DNA from 2 places in the Pseudorhodoplanes sp. genome. Region 1 is predicted to be linked to the other one. Evidence: riboswitches for the same ligand, from Rfam matches in the RefSeq annotation. Region 1 holds a riboswitch; the other holds the start of a gene.

Region 1 (9,747 bases):
AGCACCACCGAGGCGAAGCCCGTTGTGCGCAGCAAGAGCCGGAAATGAACCCGGCCTTCGAAGCGTGATGGATGTTTGAGGGAGTTGCGTCATGAGTACAACGAGCCCGTTCCCGCTCGATCGGTTCGACCCTGTTTCACCCGCCGCGCCAGAACGGACGCGGGACCATAGCCCGGACATGCCGGGCGAACCGGAGCATCCGCCCGGTATCGAGACCGATCACGATGCGCGGATCCTCGACGAGATCGAGATCAGCCTGCGTGCCATGATCGCCAGCAGCCATGGCGGCGACGAGGAGGTGTCACGGCTCGCTGACGTGAGCCGGGCCGCCGCGGAGCGGATCGCGCAACAACAGGAATTGCAGACCGCGGATGAGACGGACCAGGACAGTCCGGCCGTCACCACATCCGCCAGCGAGGCCGGGCGGAGCGATCCGCATCAATTCTCGGTCGATGTGCAGACCGTGCGTGCGGCTTTCCGCGACCCGCGCACGCCGCCCTGGCTCCTGGCGCGCTCGCTGGATCCGGAGCCGATCCCCGAGCCGGTTGGCGAACATTGGCCGCGACCACGCAAACGCAGCCGCAGCAAGGCGAACAGCATCTTTCTGCGCTTCGGCCTGGCCGCAACCGGCGCCGCGATCGTGGCCGCCATCGCGATCAAGGACGTTCCATCCTTTGTGATGGATAAAATTCGCGGGCCGATCGTGGAATTGTCGGCCAATGCGTCAGCGGTGTTCAACGAAGGCCGGGCCTCGACCCTGCAGGCAAGGCTGGATGCGGCCCAGAAGCAGCAGGATCAGTCGCCCGCGCCATCCACGCGCGTGGCGCTAGCGAGCGCAGATCTGCAGGCCAAGGCCATCCCGGTCAAGACCGAAGCCATCGGCCGCGCGCCGCAGCAACGGGAAACGGTGATGGCCGCCTGGCCCGCACCGGAAGCCGTCAAACAGCCGGAGCCGGCGGGATGGCAAGCACCGCCGTCGCGTGAATCCGTTGCGGCGCAGATGCCTGCCGCCGCACCTGCTTCGACCAAGGCCAGTGCGCCACCCACGCGCAATCTCAGCGAGGAAGAGATCGCGATGCTGCGCAAGATGGGCGACGACTATATCTCGAGCGGCGACTTTGTCGGCGCCCGCACGGTGCTTGAACGCGCGGCCGAGGCCGGAGATTCGTCTTCCGCCTTCGCCATCGCATCGACCTACGATCCGGTGGTGCTCGACCGGTTCAAGGTGCGTGGGCTTGAGCCCGACATCGTCAAGGCGTCCTTCTGGTACGAACGGGCGCGCGCGCTGGGTTCGTCAGAGGCGCCGCACCGCCTTCAGGCGATGATGGCGTCACGTAGCAACTGACTTGGTTTCCCTGTCATCCCGGGGGTTAGGCCCCCCGGGATGCCCCCTTCCCCGCCACAAATTCGCGCCGATGCGCCTGCGATAAGCTCCCGGGGACACGGCCGGTCTGGTATCTTTTGGTGGAAGCCTTAGTGTCTTCGCCATCTGGTCCAGCGATCGGATTGGTCCGCCGGGGTCCATCGCAGCATGTTCGGTCTCACAAGGACGCTCAAGATCGCAGCAGCGATCGTGGTTGCGATCGTGTTCTTCTTCGGAACGCTGTGGGCGTTGAATTTCCTGACGCCGACCGTCGAACCGCAACGCCCCGTTCTTGCAGAGACGCCAGCCCTGCCGCCGGCCACACGGCCGAGTGTGATCATTGCGCCCGTCGCCATCGCTATTCCGGCGATCCGCCAGGCGATGGAAAATGCCGCGCCGCGCAGCCTGTCGGGCAAACCGGACAACCCGATCGCGAAAGTGCTGTCCAAGGCCGAGGTCGGCTACACTCTCGAGCGGGCGCCCCTGACGCTCACCGGCCGCGCCGACGGATTGATCGTTGCCGCCGATCTGAATGGCACGTTGCGCGTCACTGGACAGCTTCCGGCACAACTCAACAGCCTGATCGGCGTCCTGACCGGCGAGAAGGCGCAACAGGAGCGCAACGGAACGGATCCCACCAAGGATGCCGCCAAGAATGCGGCCAAGAATGGCCGGCCGATCGACCTTCATGCCGATCTCAAGGGCCGCGTGACGATCACGTCGCGCCCCAAGATCACCACCGGCTGGAGGCTGGAGGCGAATCTTTCCGGCAAGACCGACCTTGCCGAAGCCAATCTCCAGGTCGCCGGCGTGAAGTTCAACGGCGCCCGCGAGATCAGGTCTCTGGTCGATCGTGCGATGTCCGACCAGATGCTGGCGCTGGCCGCGCGCGTGCGGGACGACCTATTCATCGAGAATGCCGCGCGCCGCGAATGGATCAAGATATGCCGCTCAATCCCGCTCGAGTCGACGGCCGCCGGCGTGCCGCCGCTGTGGCTGGAAACGAAGCCCGTCCGCGCATTCGCGTCGCAGCCGCGCGTCGACGCCAACAACGTGACGATCACGCTCGGCATGCAGGCCGAAACCCGCATCGTGCCGCAACAAACCAAACCGGATTGCCCGTTTCCCACGAAGCTCGACCTGGTGCCGCCGATGGATCAGGGCAAGATCGCAATCGGCGTGCCGATCGACGTGCCGTTCGCCGAACTCAACCGGCTGATCGATACGCAACTGACCGGCAAGACCTTTCCTGAGGACGGTTCGGGCGCGGCGCAGATCACGGTGCTGCGGGCGGTCGCGGCCACCGCTGGCGACCGGGTGGTCGTCTCGATGCTGGTGAAAGCGCAGGAACGCAAAAGCTGGTTTGGTTTCGGCAGCGAGGCAACGATCCATGTTTCGGGCAAGCCCGCGCTCGATCAAGAGCGGCAGACGATGCGCCTCGACGACATCGCACTCGCTGTCGAATCGGATGCGGCCTTCGGGTTGCTGGGCGTCGCCGCCAAAGCCGCCATCCCGGCATTGCAGAACGCGCTCGCGCGCTCTTCCGTCATCGATCTGCGGCCGGCGCTCGCCAATGCGCGCAAAAGCATCGACAAGGCGCTGGCGGATTTCCGCCAGCAGGGCGACGGCATCAAGACCGACGCGCAGCTCACCGGGCTGCGCCTGGTCGGCATCGAATTCGACTCTCAGATCGTGCGTGTCACTGCCGAGATCGACGGCATCGCACGAGCTGCGGTGAGCAGGCTGCCGGGGAAGTAGCGACCGGCCGCGACAAGAAGGCCGCTATTTGTCGGGCGTGAAGCCCGACGCTTTCACCGCCGGCGCCCAGAAGGCGGCGTCGCGCTTCATGATCGCGCCGAGCTCGGCGGCGGAGGTGCCGGTCGGCTCGATCGCAAAGGTGAGCATGCGCTCGCTCACGTCCGGCGACTTGATGGCGTTCACGATCGCCCTGTTGAGCCGTTCGATCACATCCGGCGGGGTCCTGGCCGGCGCAAACATCCCGTACCAGCCCGTCGCCTGAAGATCGAAGCCGACCTCGCGGAAAGTTGGGATATCGGGCAGGAATTTCGAGCGCTGCGCGTCGGAGGTCGCTAGCACGCGCAGCTTGCCGCCCTTGTGCATTTCCATCAGGTCGGCCGTCGTGGTTACGACCGCCGCGATCTGCCCGCCGATCAGGTCGGTCAAAGCTCCCGCCGATCCTTTATAGGTCACGTGCCGGAAGTCGATCCCGGCGCGCTCACCGAACAAAGCGGCCAGAAAATGCGGCAAGGTGCCGGCAGCCGGCGTGCCGTAATTGGCTTCGTTCGGATTGGCCTTCGCCCAGGCGACAAGTTCTTTCAGCGACTTCACGGGCACCTTCGGGCCGACCGCGATGCCGAAGTCGAAGGTGCCGAGCTGCGCCAAGGGCACGAGATCGGTGAACGGATTGTATTCCAGATTCTTGTAGACCAGTTGGTACACCGCGACCGGCGCGATCGGCACCATCAGAAGCGTCGTGCCGTCGGGCTCCGCATTCTTCACCGCATTCACACCGATCCGTCCGCCGGCTCCGGTGCGGTTTTCGACGATCACCGGACGGTTAAGCTCGGCGCGCATCTTGTCGGCGACCAGGCGCGCCAGCGCATCACCGGTCCCGCCCCCGGTGAACGGGAAGATGATACGGATCGGCTGGTCGCCGCCGAGTTGAGCAAGCGCCGGACATGGTAGCGTCCCGGCAAGTGCGGCCGCAAACGCAGCGGACAGAACAATTCTGCGAGCAAGCATGCATTCCTCCCGAACACGCGTTTTATTTCCGGAATGCTACCGCCTCGGCGCCGGTGAATCACCCTTCACCGCGATACGCACTCCATAAGTCCTGCGGAATGTCGGTTTCGTCCCAGACCCCGATCAGGATGCCCTTACGCTGCGACCTGCCGCGCCCCTTCAGAATCTGCGCTTCCGAAATCGTCGTGCGCTGCGACATTCGCAATCCCCAGTCCGCCAGCGCGGCGGAAAGCCGCTCGCGCTCCGCTGCATAGGCGGGGTCGGCGCCGAGATCGCGAAACTCTTCGGGATCGGACTGCAGGTCGAACAGCATCGGCCGGAAGCCGATGGCGTGGACATATTTCCACCGCTTGTCGGCCGCCATGAATAGCCGCGCATCGCGCGGCGCCACTCCCAGCCGGACCGCCGCCGGAAACATCGAATAATCGTATTCGCTGAACGCAATCTCGCGCCACACCGCAGGCATCTCGCCACGAAGCCAGGGTAGCAGCGAACGGCCTTCCAGCCGGTGCGACTGTTCGCGCGGATCGCTGCCAAGAATATCAAGGAAGGTCGGCAACAGGTCGATCGATTCAACCGCCGCGTCGCACACGCTGCCGCGGGCGGCATCGGCCGCAGGCGATGGATCGACCACGATCAGCGGAATGTTGACCGACGGCGCGTGAAACAGGTCCTTCTCGCCCAGCCAGTGGTCGCCGAGATAATCGCCGTGGTCAGACGTGAAGACGATCAGCGTATTGTCGAGCAGACCGCGCCCGCGCATGAACGCAAACAACAGGCCAAGCTGGTCGTCGATCTGCTTGATCAGGCCCATATAGACCGGGATCACCTCACGCCGCACCTCGTCGCGCGAGAAATTGCGCGCGACCAGATGGTTCATGAACTCGCGATAGACCGGATGCGGATCGACGCGCTCGCTTTCGCTCTTCACGGCAGAGATCACATCGTCCGGACCGTACATGTCATTGTAGGGCGCGGGCGCGATATAGGGCCAGTGCGGCTTGATGTAGGACAGATGCAGGCACCAGGGACGGTCACCCGCCTCGGTCATGTAGTCCATCGCACGCCGCGTCATGTACGGCGTCTCGGAATCCTCCTCCGCCACCCGGGCCGGCTTGCGCGCATGGCGCATCGCCCAGCCGGAGGCGAGCGCATTGCCCTCGCCCTCCGCTGCATTGGCGTAGTCGTGCCAGGGATTGTCGCCCGCATAGCCCTTCTCATTGAGCCACACGTTGTAACGCGGATTGTTGGGCTCAAAGCGGCCATCCGGCCCTACGCCGTGCAGGCCATCGTCGCGCTCGTACGGATCAAAGCCGCATTCGGAGACCCGCACGCCGATGATCGATTGCGGATCGATGCCGAGCCGCTCCATGCCCTCGCTGTCGGGCTCCATATGGGTCTTGCCGACGAGCACCGTGTCGAGACCGAGCGGACGCAGATAATCGCCCATGGTCATCTCGCCCACCTTGAGCGGAAAGCCGTTCCAGGCGGCGCCGTGCGAGGAGACATATCGGCCGGTATAGAAGCTCATGCGCGAGGCGCCGCAGACCGGCGACTGCACATAGGTGCGGGTGAAGCGTACGCCACGCGCCGCCAGCGCGTCGATATTCGGGGTCTGCAACGTCGGATGGCCCGCGCAGGACAGATAGTCAAAACGCAACTGGTCGCACATGATGAAGAGGATATTCTTGACGTGGCGGCTCACGGTTTTGGCCTCTGATATCTGATCCCGTACGGCTGATCTTATGAACCGGAAGCCCGCACGGAACAATGCGGGCTGGACATCCCGCGCGTTGACACCCGCCCGCAACGGCTTACATTAGCGTCGTTCCGAGGGGAGTCCCTAATGGGGCTGAGATTCCGTGGTCGCACGGTAACCCTTTGAACCTGATCCGGGTCATGCCGGCGAAGGGACAGGACACCATGCTCTTCAGTCCGTTTGCACCTTTTTCGCGCGCGCCCTCCGGCGCGGCCAAATCGCTTGGCTCAAACAATGTCGCACGTGTGATCTTCTGACGAACGGGAACCACAACAATGAACATCCACAATCCGAACATCGAAACGCCGAAGGTCACGACCGGCCCCCTGCCCGCCTCGCGCAAGATCCACGTTGCGCCGGACGCCGCGCCGGACCTGCGCGTGCCGCTGCGCGAGATCAAGCTGTCGGAAGGTTCCGGCGAGCCGCCGCTCCCGGTCTACGACACCTCGGGGCCCTACACCGACGACAGCGTGACCATCGATGTCGAGCGCGGACTGCCCCGCACCCGCATCCAATGGGTCAAGGAACGCGGCGGCGTCGAGGAATACGAAGGCCGGCCTCTGAAGCCGGTCGATAACGGCAACGCGACCGGCAAGTATCTCGCGCGGGCGTTCCCGAATACGCCCAAGCCGCTGCGCGGCGTCGGCGATGCACCGGTCACGCAATACGAATTCGCCAAAGCCGGCATCGTCACCAAGGAAATGATCTACGTTGCCGCCCGCGAAAATCTCGGCCGCAAGCAGATGCTGGAGCGCGCGGAAGCCGCACTCGCCGATGGCGAAAGTTTCGGCGCTTCGGTGCCTGCCTTCATCACGCCGGAATTCGTGCGCGACGAGATTGCCCGCGGCCGCGCGATTATCCCGTGCAACATCAATCACGGTGAACTCGAGCCGATGATCATCGGCCGCAACTTCCTGGTAAAGATCAACGCCAATATCGGCAACTCGGCCGTCACCTCTTCGGTGGAAGAAGAGATCGAAAAGATGGTGTGGGCGATCCGCTGGGGCGCCGACACGGTGATGGACCTCTCCACCGGCCGCAACATCCACAACACCCGCGAATGGATCCTGCGCAACTCGCCGGTGCCTATCGGCACCGTGCCGATCTATCAGGCGCTCGAGAAGGTCGACGGCGATCCGGCCAAGCTCGACTGGGAGGTCTACAAGGACACTCTGATCGAGCAATGCGAACAGGGCGTGGACTATTTCACCATCCATGCCGGCGTGCGGCTCGCCTATGTGCCGTTGACCGCGAACCGCGTCACCGGCATCGTCTCGCGCGGCGGCTCGATCATGGCGAAGTGGTGCCTGTCGAAGCACCGCGAGAGCTTCCTCTACGAGCGCTTCGACGAGATCTGCGATCTGATGCGCAAGTATGACGTGTCATTCTCGCTGGGCGACGGCCTGCGGCCCGGCTCGATCGCCGACGCCAACGACCGCGCGCAATTCGCCGAACTGGAGACGCTCGGCGAACTGACTCAGATCGCCTGGAAGAAGGGCTGCCAGGTCATGATCGAGGGGCCCGGACACGTGCCGATCCACAAGATCAAGATCAACATGGACAAGCAGCTGAAGGAGTGCGGCGAGGCCCCGTTCTATACGCTTGGACCGCTCACCACCGACATCGCGCCGGGCTACGATCACATCACTTCGGGCATCGGCGCCGCCATGATCGGCTGGTTCGGCTGCGCCATGCTCTGCTACGTGACGCCGAAGGAGCATCTCGGCCTGCCCAACCGCGACGACGTGAAAGTGGGCGTGATCACCTACAAGATCGCGGCGCACGCCGCCGACCTCGCCAAGGGCCATCCCGCCGCGCAACTCCGTGACGACGCGGTCTCACGCGCACGCTTCGACTTCCGCTGGGAGGACCAGTTCAATCTCGGCCTCGACCCGGATACCGCGCGCACCTATCACGACGAGACGCTGCCGAAGGAAGCGCACAAGGTCGCGCATTTCTGCTCGATGTGCGGGCCGAAATTCTGCTCGATGAAGATCACGCAGGACGTGCGCGATTATGCGGCGAGCCTCGGCGACAACGAGAAGACCGCGCTCGGGCTCGACGCGGCCCAGACCGGCATGAGGGAAATGTCGGACAAGTTCAACGCCATGGGCGGGCAGGTCTACATCGATGCGGACAAGGTCAAGGCGCCGCACACCACCGCGTTGGATTCGGAAGCCACCCACACGGCGAAGAATGCGGCGCTGGTGAAGGAGAGCAACAGGGCGTTGTGAGGTCGGATTTTCGGCTCGGCCCAAAAGGCGGGTCATGCCTCGGCAGGACCCGCCTTTTCTTTGCACGCACGGAGCATTAGGCTAACGCGATCCGCACCCGTACGGAGGACCCCATGACCGCCTTCAATGCCGTGCGTTTCAAGGTGAAAGCAGGACGAGAGCAGGCTTTCCTCGACGCTCACCGAAACGTCCATAACGAGTGGCCAGGATTGCGCCACGCCAGAATCATCGAGACCGGTGACCGCGGCTACTGCATCATCGCCGAATGGACCGACATGGACGCGCTCGCCGCGGCGCGGCCCAACATGATCAAGACGCTCGATTCATTTCGCGACACACTGGAAGATCTCGGCGGCGGACGTGGCGTCACCGATGCGGTGGCCGGTCCCGTGGTCCTTGCATTGAAATAGTCCATCGCAGGATGCCGACACCGGCATTTGAGCAGACGCATGAAAAACATCGGAAGCGCAGCTGAAAAGCGGACTGACATCGAGACATTCATTGCGGAGGCACCGCAACTGAAACGCATCGCGGTCGCTGATCAAGGGTGTCATTTGCGGCATACGCGTGGAAGACATCAAGCAACCGCCGATGCAGGAAATCCAGTACTCGGACAAACCGATCGACGAACTCGCAAAGGGAAAGCCCATGGAGACGATTCTACGGGCATAGCGATCCGGACGCTCTAATCTTGGGCCTCTGCCGCTACCGCATCATCTTGTTGGGCGGCGAGACAATATCTGGTGACGAAACGGACGATATGTCATGACCTCGTTTCATACTCTCACGCTTGCCAGCGTCGCATTGATCGCGACACTCTCAGTCGATCCGGCCTCTGCCCAAAACCCACCTCCGTCCGACCCACCCTCGCTCACCGAGAAACTCAACGCCTATGTCGGCTGCATCAACCGGCTGTCGGAGCGCTCCTACGATTCACGGCGGCGCTATTTCAGCTGGGTCGGCAAGAACGGGCCGACCGGCAAGGAGCGCATCATCTACGGCACCTACACGATCTACGACACGTCCGATTGCCGCAAGAACGTCGAGACAGCCAATGCGCTGGAACCGCGCGACGCCGAACTCGAAGCCGCAGCGGCGGCCTATGCCGACGCTGTCAGCAAGCTCGAGCCACTGCTGAAGGAGGCCGACGACTATTACAAGCAAGAAGACTACAAGGACGACAGGATGGCCAAGGGCCGCGCCTTGCATCCTCGCCTCGTCGCCGCATGGGATGCGTTTGCCAGTGCCGACAAGGCTTTGCGCGCTGGCGTCGAGAGCATCAACGACAGGCGCGCGGCCGAACGCCTTGCTGCGATCGAGCAGAGCGAGGGCAAGGCCGCACGCTATCACGTCGAGGCGGTGATGATCGCCGCCAAACGCGTCCTGCGCAGCATGGAAACGGACAAGCCCAATCTGGCCGCGATGACGCAGGCCGTGAACGATTACGAGGCGCTGGTGAAGTCGACCGAAAAGCTCGCGGCCGACAGCGACGCCAAGATCGGCTCGTTCTTCATCAACAATGCCAAATCGTATCTGGTCACGGCGAAGCAACTGATGCGCCGCATCCGCGACAAGGTTCCCTACAGCCAGGGCGACAGGATGATGCTCAACGCCGGCAGCGGCTGGAT
Region 2 (9,747 bases), on a different contig from region 1:
GATCGCATTCAGCGTGTCGATGGTGCACGGCGACACCATCTACAATGAGTATCTTGGCCTCGATTACACGGTCGCTCACAAGCTGCATCTGTATTATTACGCCTTCCGCGACATCGCCTCATGGGGCATCGCCAACGGCTACAAGCGCTGGGTCAGCACCGGGCTGAGCTACGAACCCAAGCTTCAGCTGCGGTTCAAGCTGGTGCCGCTGGATCTATACGTGCGACATACATCGGCGGCGCTCAACGTCCTGCTGGGCTGGCTGCTTCCGGTGATCGAGCCGACCAGACACGACAAGACGCTGCGCAGGTTTGCGAATTATTCCGAAATGTGGCCGGCGCGGACGCCGAAACCCGAGACTCAGACGCCGGCGGATCAGCCGCGCGCCTCGAGTACCGCCCGCAGCGAAATATTGGACCAGGCGCTGACCCGTTCGCGGAAGGCGAGATAGGAGTCGTGCACCTTGCGTGATGTCGCACTCCTGCTGGCAAGATCGGCCAGCACATCGGCCGATTCCTTCGACGCCGCCGCGACAAGGTCGGAGGGAAACGTCATCAGCTTCACATTGTGCTTCGTCACCAGCGCATTGAGCGCTTCAATGTTCAGCCGCTCCATCTCCGACAGCGCGAACGCGGCCTCGGCCGCACAGGCATGGGAAACGATCGCCCTCAGGTCAGGCTCGAGCGCGTTCCAGGCTTTCTGCGACACGACGCATTCGCCGGTGCCGTTCGGCTTGTTGAAGCCCGGCGCGTAATACATCGGCGCCACCCGATAGAGGCCGAGTGCGATGTCGGAGCCGGGGCCGACGAACTCCGCCGCGTCGAGCACGCCGGATTGCAGGCTGGTCAGGATCTCCGCCGGCGGCGTGGTTTGCGCGACCGCGCCCAGCCGGCGGTAGACCTCGCCGCCGAGACCGAGCGAGCGGATCTTGACGCCGCGAATATCCTCGCGGCTTTTGATCTCGCGGCGAAACCAGCCGCCCATGCAGACGCCGGTATTGCCGGCCATGAACGGCTTCACGCCGAACGGCGCGTAGAGTTCGTCCCACAATGCCTGTCCGCCTCCGGCATCGACCCAGGCGACATGCTCGTTCGGGGTCAGCCCGAACGGCACGGTGGTGTAGAACACCGCGGCCGGCTCCTTGCCCTGCCAGAAGAAGGACGCCGTGTGCCCCATCTCGGCGACACCGCCACCGACTGCGTCCAGTACTTCGAAAGCCGGCACCACCTCGCCTGCGGCCGAGACCGAAATCTCCAGACGTCCGCCCGACAGCGCCTTGATCCGCTCGGCCACGCGTTCGGCCGACATGCCGGGTCCGGGCAACCGCTTCGGCCACGAGGTGACCATGCGCCAGCGCCTGGTTTGCGCGCGCGCCACATTGGGCGCCGCCACGACCGTCGTGAGCGCTGCCGCCCCGACCAGATTGCGTCGCGTAATGCTCATTCAGTCCTTCCCTTCGCCCCACCATTGGTGGAAGTGATGCACCGGACCGTGTCCCTGACCGATCTTGAGTTGATCCGATGCCTTGATCGCGGCGGTGACATAGGCCTTGGCTTCACGCACTGCTTCGGCCAACGACAGTCCCTTCGCTAGCCCGGCAGCAATCGCGGACGACAGCGTACAGCCGGTGCCGTGGGTGTTGTCCGTAGCGATCCGCTCGGCAGCGAGGCGCGCGACCGAGTTCGGTTCGATCAACAGATCGACGCTTTCGCCGCCGGACCCATGACCGCCCTTCATCAGCACGGCTTTGGCACCGAGTGCGAGCAGCTTCTCGCCCTGCTCCTGCATTTCGCCTTCGGTCCGCGCCATCGCCGTCTCGAGCAAGGCCGCCGCCTCCGGAAGATTGGGCGTGATCACCATCGCCTTCGGGATCAAGACCCTGCGTAATACGTCGACTGCTTCCGGCAACAGCAGCCGGTCACCCGAAGCGGCGACCATCACCGGATCGAGGACAATCTTATCCAGCTTGTATTGATCCAGCCCGTCGGCTACCGCCGCGATCACATCCGGATGCGACAGCATCCCTATCTTGACGGCGTCGACGGCAAGATCAGAAAACACGGCGTCGATCTGCGCGGTGACGAAGGCCGGCGGAATATCGTGAATGCCGGTGACGCCCCGGGTGTTCTGCGCGGTCAATGCCGCAATCACCGACGCCCCGTAGACTCCAAGCGCGGAGAACGTCTTCAGGTCAGCCTGAATGCCGGCACCACCGCCGGAATCGGACCCTGCGATGGTGACTGCAATCGCTGTCATGCGGCACCCCGCAGGCGCAGCCCCTCATCGACGATCCCGCGCAACTGTGCCGCGGCCTTTGCCGGGTCGGGTGCCAACGACAAGGCGGAGATCACCGCGATCCCGTCAGCCCCGGACGCGATCACATCGGCCGCATTGGTGTCATCGATCCCGGCAATGGCACCGACCGGCATGTTCGGCGCACGCGAACGCAATTGCGCCGCGAGAGCCGCGAAGCCCTCTGGCCGCACCGGCGGCTCCTTGTTGTCCTTGGAGGATGTCTCGAACACGCCGCCGATACACACATAGTCGAGCAGTTCGAGTGGCGCCGCGTCGATCTGCGCACGGGTCTTGATCGAGAGACCGATAATGGCCTCGCGCCCGAGCAGACGCCGTGCATCGGCGACCGGCATGTCGTCCCAGCCGACATGCACGCCATCGGCGCCCGCTGCCAGCGCGACGTCGACCCGGTCGTTGATCAGTAGCGGCACGAAGGAGCCGGCAAGCGCGGACTTGATCGCGCGCGCCTCTTCGATCATGCGCTTCGTCGAACCGGTCTTGTCACGCAACTGGACAAGCGTTGCGCCGCCCTCGACCAGCATGCGCGACAACGCGCCCAGTTCGTGTCCGCCGCTGCGGTCGGGATCGACCAGTGCGTAAAGACGAAGATCGACACTCATGATGAAACCTTTGCACGCGCAAGAATTGTCGCGGGATCGAGGTTGAACAGCGCGTCAAGGATATGAACGCCGAAGGTACCCGGTCCGTTCGCGGTCTCGCCGGCGATATCTCCGGCGATCCCGAACATCAGGAGCGCTCCGCCAACCGCCATCAGCTGATCGGGCTGGACTGCAAGAGCAGCCGCCACCACCGCCGATTCCGCGCACCCCATCGCAGTGACCCTCGCCATCAGCGGATGGCCGTTGGCGATCCGGAACGTCCGCCTGCCATCGGTCACAAGGTCGGTCTCTCCGGTGATGGCAACGATCGTCTGCTGCTCCTTCGCAAACGCCTGCGGCGCGCCGTCGCCAGACAGGGCGGCAAACTCCGCAGCATTCATGCGTATCGCCGACGGGCGATGCGACAGCAACCCGCGTGCATAGGCGGCACGTGGCGGCGAACGATCGATCAAGACCGGATCGAGCACGAATGGCTTGGCCGCTGCCCGGATCTCGACAATCGCCAGGTCCGCCGCGGCTCTGCGTTCCGCATCGAATGTTCCAAGATTCACAAGCAGCGCATCCGCACGCGATGCAAACGCAGCGACTTCCGCGCGCGCGATGGTCATGGATGGCACCGCCCCCGCTGCGAGCAGCAGGTTGGCCGTGAAGTTCTGCGCCACCGCATTGGTAATGCAATGCACACGCGGCTGGCGCAGGCGCAGGCGTTCGATCAGGTCGGCAGCATGGTGGGCAAGGTGTTCGACGCCGGCAGAGCCAACACTGTCAGGGCCGCCCTCGGGGGCACGCATATCTCACTCCCTCCGCCGGCATGACCCGGATCAGGTTCAATGGGTTGGCGTAGCCGCCTCTCAGCGCGACGGACGATCCGTCGGGCACCCCATGAGATTGCTGATTATCTAGGCCGGCTTCCGCGGCGATGCAAGCCGCCCGGCGGTCGTTTTCCGGAATGCGAGCCCGCGGAATTCAAACCCGTCAGCCATGCAGCCAGTGATCCGATTCCGGATCGCACCTCGTGCGATCCGGAATGATGCATGCTGATGAGGTCAATTCTGCTTGGGTTCCTTCAGTCCCGCCGCCTTGATGATCTCGGCCCACTTGTCGGTCTCTTTCTTGATGAACGCCGCGAACTCCGCCGGCGTGGTCGGCCGTGCTTCGGCTCCACCCTGATGGATACGCTCTTTGACGGTCGGGTCGTTCATGGCGGCGACGAACACCTCGTTCAGCTTCTTGATGATGTCCGGCGGTGTTCCCGCCGGGGCGACGAGACCGAACCATCCAATCGATTCGTAACCGGGGAGCCCGCTTTCGATGAAGGTCGGCGCATCGGGCACGTGGTTATCGCGCTTGGTGCTGGTCACGCCGAGCACCTTGATCTTGCCGTCCTTGATCATCGCCTGCGAGGACGGAATGTCCACGATTGCGAGCGGGATGTGACCTGCGACGACGTCCTGCGTCGCCGGGCCCGATCCCTTGTAGGGCACGAGCGGAATCTTGACGCCGGTCAGGTGGTTGAAATATTCCGACGACAGATGCATCGCCGTCCCGTTGCCGCCGTGCCCGATCGACAGTTTCTTCGGGTCCTCCTTTGCGATCTTCACCACATCGGCAAGCGTCTTGCCGGGGAAGCCCGGACCGGAAACCATCACGAAGGGAATGGCGGTCAGCAACGTGACCGGCTCAAGGTCCTTCTGGACGTCATACGGCATCTTGTCCTTGAGGCTCACATTGACCGACAATGCGCCGGCCGCCCCGATTCCGATCGTATGGCCGTCGGGCGCAGCCTTCGCCACCACGTCGACACCGATATCACCGCCGGCGCCGGGCCGGTTTTCCACCACGATCGGCTGACCGAGCGCCTTTTCCAGATACGGCTGCATGGCGCGCGCGAGCAGATCCGTGCTGCCGCCGGGCGGAAATGTCACGACCAGCCGGATCGGGCGATTGGGGTAATTCTGGGCGGCGGCAACGGCCGTCAGCGACAGCAGCGCCGCAAGGCCCAAAGCGGAAACCCGCGAAAAAAAGGACATTCTATGCTCCTCCCGAGCTTATCTTTCATCCCGTGTGCAGCAATGATATGCGATCCGCTTCCGTGATAGAAGTGCAGCCCTCAACTTGCGACAGCGTGACATGAGACAGGAAAAGACCAGCGTTCTGATCGTGGGCGGCGGCCCAGTGGGCCTCACCCTCGCCATGGACCTCGCGTGGCGGGGGATCGATGTGCTTGTGGCCGAAACCCGTTATCCGGGCGAGCCGCCGAGCGTGAAATGCAACCATGTCTCCGCCCGCACGATGGAGACCTTCCGCCGTCTCGGGCTGGCGCAGAAAGTGCGCGACACCGGACTGCCCTCCGACTACCCGAACGACGCCTCATATCGCACCACCTCGACCGGCATCGAACTGGCCCGCATTCCGATCCCGGCGCGCGACGAGCGCTACACCGCGACCGGCGGTCCCGACACCTGGTGGCCGACGCCGGAACCGCCGCACCGCATCAACCAGCAATTCCTCGAGCCGGTGATGTTCGCCCATGCCGCCGCCATGCCGGGTGTGCGCATCCTCAATCGGACGGTGGTCGAGGATTTCACGCAGGGCGATCACGGCGTCACCGCGACCGCGCGCGACCTCGACAGCGGCGAGACCTTCCGCATCGACGCGAAATATCTCGCCGGCTGCGACGGCAGCCGGTCGATCGTGCGCCGCGCGATCGGCGCAACGCTGTCCGGAACACCGGTGATCCAGCGTGTGCAATCGACCTGCATCCGCGCCCCGCAGCTCCTCGGCATGATGCCGGGCAAGCGGGCCTGGATGTATCTGTCGCTCAATCCCCGCCGCTGCGGCACGGTGATCGCGATCGACGGCAAGGAGACCTGGCTGATCCACAATCATCTCTATGAGGGGGAGCCGGACTTCGACTCGATCGACCGCGACTGGGCGATCCGCACCATTCTCGGCGTGCCGGACGATTTCGAATACGAAATCGTATCGAAAGAAGACTGGACCGGTCGTCGTCTGGTCGCCGACCGCTTCCGGGACCGCCGCGCCTTTATCGCGGGCGACGCCGCGCATTTGTGGATGCCCTATGCCGGCTACGGCATGAATGCCGGGATCGCCGATGCAATGGACCTGTCCTGGATGCTGGCCGCCGTCCTCAATGGCTGGGCGCCAGTGTCGTTGCTGGACGCCTATGAACGCGAGCGCCAGCCGATCACCGAGCAGGTCTCCAAATTCGCGATGGAAATGGCGCTCAACAACATGCGCCAGCGCAAAGGCACTCCGCCCGAGGTCGAGTTGCCCGGACCGGAAGGCGATGCCGTGCGCGCACGCGTCGGCCAGGAAGCCTACGATCTCAACGTTCACCAATATTGCTGCGGCGGGCTGAATTTCGGCTATTTCTACTCGCAATCGCCGGTCATCGCCTATGACGATGGCGAGCATCCGACCTACACGATGTACGACTTCACGCCGTCCACGGTGCCGGGTTGCCGGGCGCCGCATTTCTTCCTGCCGAACGGGCAGTCGCTCTACGATCTGCTCGGACCGGATTATTCGATCCTGCGCTTCGATCCTGCGGTGTCAATCGACGGCATTGTGCAGGCGGCTGCGCATCGCGGCATGCCGCTGGTCGTGGTCGACCTCCCTGCCGAATGTGCAGGGGACCTCTATCAGCACAAGCTCGCGCTGATCCGGCCCGACCAGCACATCGCCTGGCGCGGCGACAGCGAACCCTCTGACCCGCTGGCGCTGATCGACCTGCTCCGTGGTGCGGCAGTCGCGGCCGCGCGCAAGGCCGCCTGACGTGAAGCGGATCGCCGCCATCGCGCTGGCCACGATCGCATGCGCGACGCCGGCCTTCGCGCATACTGGCGAAGGCCTGGCCGGCGGTTTTGCCGGCGGCTTCATGCATCCGCTGCTCGGGCCCGACCATGTCGCGGCCATGCTCGCGGTCGGACTGTGGGGTGCGTTTCTCGGGCTGCCTGCGATCTGGGTTTTGCCGGTCGTGTTTCCGCTGGTGATGGCGCTGGGCGGTGTGCTCGGCATTCTCGGCGTCCCGCTGCCCGGGATCGAAATCGGGATTGCGGTGTCCGCCGTGGTGCTCGGGCTGATGGTAGCGCTGGCGGCCAAACCGCATATCGCGGTCGCCGCGATCTTGGTCGCGGCCTTCGCGATCTTCCACGGCCACGCCCACGGCACCGAATTGCCGGACGGCGCCAACGCGCTGGGCTATGCGCTGGGCTTCGTGATCGCAACCGGCTTGCTGCATCTTGCCGGTATCGCCTTCGGAATGCTGACCCAGCATCCCGCCGGGCGCGTGGCGGTGCGTGCCGCAGGCAGTGCTATCGCCATCGCCGGCCTCGTGTTTCTCGGCCGATTGATATGACACGAGCGGCGCTCGCCGCTGCGCTCCTGTGTCTCACGTCGGCGGCCGCGCAAGCCCACACCGTCATTCCTGGCATCGGTGGATTTCCGGGCGGGCTGCTGCATCCGCTTCTCGTACCGGCGCATACGCTCACGCTGATCGCGCTCGGGCTGATGGCCGGCCGATTCACCAGGTCGGCTCAAGCCCTGCTGCTCGCGGCATTCCTGATCGCCGCGTGCGTATCCTGTGCCTTGATCGCAATGGCCTATAGCGCGACCCGGGCCGAGACGCTCCTTCTGGCCTTGAGTGCCGCAATCGGTCTGGTTCTCGCGGCCGGCCTGTTGCTGCCGCTTCCGGTTGTTGCCGGCCTCACCGCCACGATCGCCGGCGCGCTGATGTTCGATTCCGTTCCGCCGGTACTGTCCGTGCAGGCGACCGCACTCTCCCTGGCAGGCATTGTGACCGCGGCGATCGCACTCGCCGCCGCATCCGCGTGGCTGTCTGGCGCCCTGCCCCAGCGCATCCGGAGCGTATCCGTTCGCATTGCCGGATCGTGGATCGCCGCCAGCGCGATCATGGTGCTGGCGCTGCGGCTCGCGGTGTAGCCGCATGCGTTGCGATCTGCATGAAGACCGGTTTCGGCTTCGGAGGCATGCTCTCGCTTGCCAAGCATTCGGCTTTTTGCTGGATTGGCCTGAAATGGCCCCTGGGGCTTGCGGAGACGTGCGATGATTCCCTTCTTCGTTCAGATCAAGTGCCACATGGGCAAGTCATACCAGGTGGCGAACGCGATCGCCGATGCCGAGATCGCCTCCGAGGTCTATTCGACCGCGGGCCATTACGACCTGCTGGTGAAATTCTATGTCGACCCGTCGGTCGATATCGGCCATTTCGTGAACGAGAAGGTTCAGGTCATCCCGGGTATTCAGGACACCCTGACCATCATCACCTTCAAGGCATTCTGACGCTTACGGCGTCGGCGGCGGCGCGTCGATCTCGCGCTTGCCGAGCTGGCGCTCCCGGAACACCACGATCAGCCCGGCAATCGCGATGATGCTGGCGCCGACTAGAACGATCGGTACGGGAATCTCACCCAGGAACACATAGCCGAAGACCAGCGCCCACAGCATGGTCGTATAGTTGAATGGCGCGACCACCGATTGCGGCGCGTGGCGGTAGCTCTCCGTCAGAAAGATATGCGACAAGCCGCCGATCAGGCCGGTCGCGATCAGCGCCAGAAGCTGCGTCGGTGTCGGCATGATCCAGCCGAATGGCAACGTCGCAAGTCCGGCGAGTGCGCAGAATAGCGAGAAATAGAACACGATCGACGACGTCGTCTCGGTATGGGTAAGCCTGCGCGTCTGGATCACCGCGCCGGCATTGATGATGGCGCCGGTCAGGCCGCAGATCGCGCCGATCGCCGTGGCCGTGGTGGCCATTCCCACATAGCGCGACGGATCGAAGTGCGGCCACAGCATCACCAGGACGCCGACGAATCCAAGGACCACGGCCGACCAGCGGTAGATGCGAACGCGCTCTTTCAGGAAGATCGCGGACAGCACCACCGTGACCAGTGGCGAGGCAAATGAAAAAGCAGTGGCATCGACCACCGGAAGTCTCGCAAGCGAGGCGAAGTTCAGGAACATCCCGCCGACGCTGAACACCCCGCGTCCGGCATGGCCGAAGACTCGGCGCGTGCGGATCATTTGCGAGAGTTCGCCGCGGAACAGCACGAAAAGCGTGATCGGAACCATCCCGAACGCGGCACGGAAAAAAACCACCTGTCCAACCGGCGCCGATTCGCCCACAGACCGGACGAGCGCCGACATCGCCGCGAACATCAGCGACGAGATCAGCGTGAACAGGATCGCCTTGTAGACATTCATGGAACGGAAAATCGGCGCCCGAGGCGCAGCAGGCAGGCCAGATCGGCACGCCCCCTGTCGCCGATACACGCGGGGCGCGCAAGGCCAAGCACCGCATGCCGCCAATGCGGGCGGCTCACGCCTGACCCACCAGGGACGAAAGCAGGTTTATTTGCCGGGGCGCTTCGGCCCTTCCACCGCCGGGAGCGACTTCAGGTAAACCGCCATCGCCGCCCGGTCGGCCTTGGAGAGTTTCGAGGTGTTGTGAATCACCGGCGTCATATTGGAGCCGACCGAGTCGCCTGACGGCGTCATACCCGACTCGAGCATGTACTCGATGTCGTCCTTCTCCCATTCCTTCAGACCGGCCTGCGTGATGTTGGGGACCCATCCCTTGCCCTCGGGATTGGGCCCGCCGGCAAACTTCTGCGCCGACAGAATGCCGCCCAGCAGATTGCGCGGGGAATGGCACTCGACGCAATGACCCGGGCCATTCACAAGGTAGGCGCCACGGTTCCACTCCGCCGATTTCGTCGGGTCCGGCTTGAATGGCGCGTCATCGAAGAACAACAGCTTCCAGCCGCCGAGCGGGCGGCGCAAGCTGAAC

Evidence for each region. A riboswitch is a leader RNA that binds a small molecule or an ion and turns the genes downstream of it on or off. The one in region 1 is predicted to bind thiamine pyrophosphate.
Region 2: linked by a shared signal. The riboswitch ahead of thiM (hydroxyethylthiazole kinase) and the one ahead of thiC (phosphomethylpyrimidine synthase ThiC) in region 1 are both predicted to bind thiamine pyrophosphate.

The regions. Positions count from the first base shown of each region.
Region 1 covers NZ_JCABZI010000014.1:264,096-273,842, reverse strand. Annotated here, with positions in the region: gene AC5I5I_RS21080 (TAXI family TRAP transporter solute-binding subunit) at 1-48, shown strand, start outside; gene AC5I5I_RS21075 (hypothetical protein) at 92-1,345, shown strand; gene AC5I5I_RS21070 (DUF4403 family protein) at 1,532-3,121, shown strand; gene AC5I5I_RS21065 (Bug family tripartite tricarboxylate transporter substrate binding protein) at 3,146-4,126, opposite strand; gene AC5I5I_RS21060 (alkaline phosphatase family protein) at 4,185-5,831, opposite strand; TPP riboswitch at 5,950-6,057, shown strand; gene thiC (phosphomethylpyrimidine synthase ThiC) at 6,161-8,119, shown strand; gene AC5I5I_RS21050 (antibiotic biosynthesis monooxygenase) at 8,233-8,529, shown strand; partial or broken gene AC5I5I_RS21045 (DUF2200 family protein) at 8,596-8,791, shown strand; gene AC5I5I_RS21040 (YiiG family protein) at 8,885-9,747, shown strand, end outside.
Region 2 covers NZ_JCABZI010000010.1:91,582-101,328, reverse strand. Annotated here, with positions in the region: gene AC5I5I_RS14285 (GNAT family N-acetyltransferase) at 1-451, shown strand, start outside; gene AC5I5I_RS14280 (TRAP transporter substrate-binding protein) at 376-1,443, opposite strand; gene thiD (bifunctional hydroxymethylpyrimidine kinase/phosphomethylpyrimidine kinase) at 1,444-2,256, opposite strand; gene thiE (thiamine phosphate synthase) at 2,253-2,915, opposite strand; gene thiM (hydroxyethylthiazole kinase) at 2,912-3,706, opposite strand; TPP riboswitch at 3,696-3,808, opposite strand; gene AC5I5I_RS14260 (Bug family tripartite tricarboxylate transporter substrate binding protein) at 3,962-4,945, opposite strand; gene AC5I5I_RS14255 (FAD-dependent oxidoreductase) at 5,046-6,713, shown strand; gene AC5I5I_RS14250 (HupE/UreJ family protein) at 6,715-7,296, shown strand; gene AC5I5I_RS14245 (HupE/UreJ family protein) at 7,293-7,880, shown strand; gene AC5I5I_RS14240 (Lrp/AsnC ligand binding domain-containing protein) at 8,004-8,240, shown strand; gene AC5I5I_RS14235 (DMT family transporter) at 8,244-9,161, opposite strand; gene AC5I5I_RS14230 (c-type cytochrome) at 9,309-9,747, opposite strand, start outside.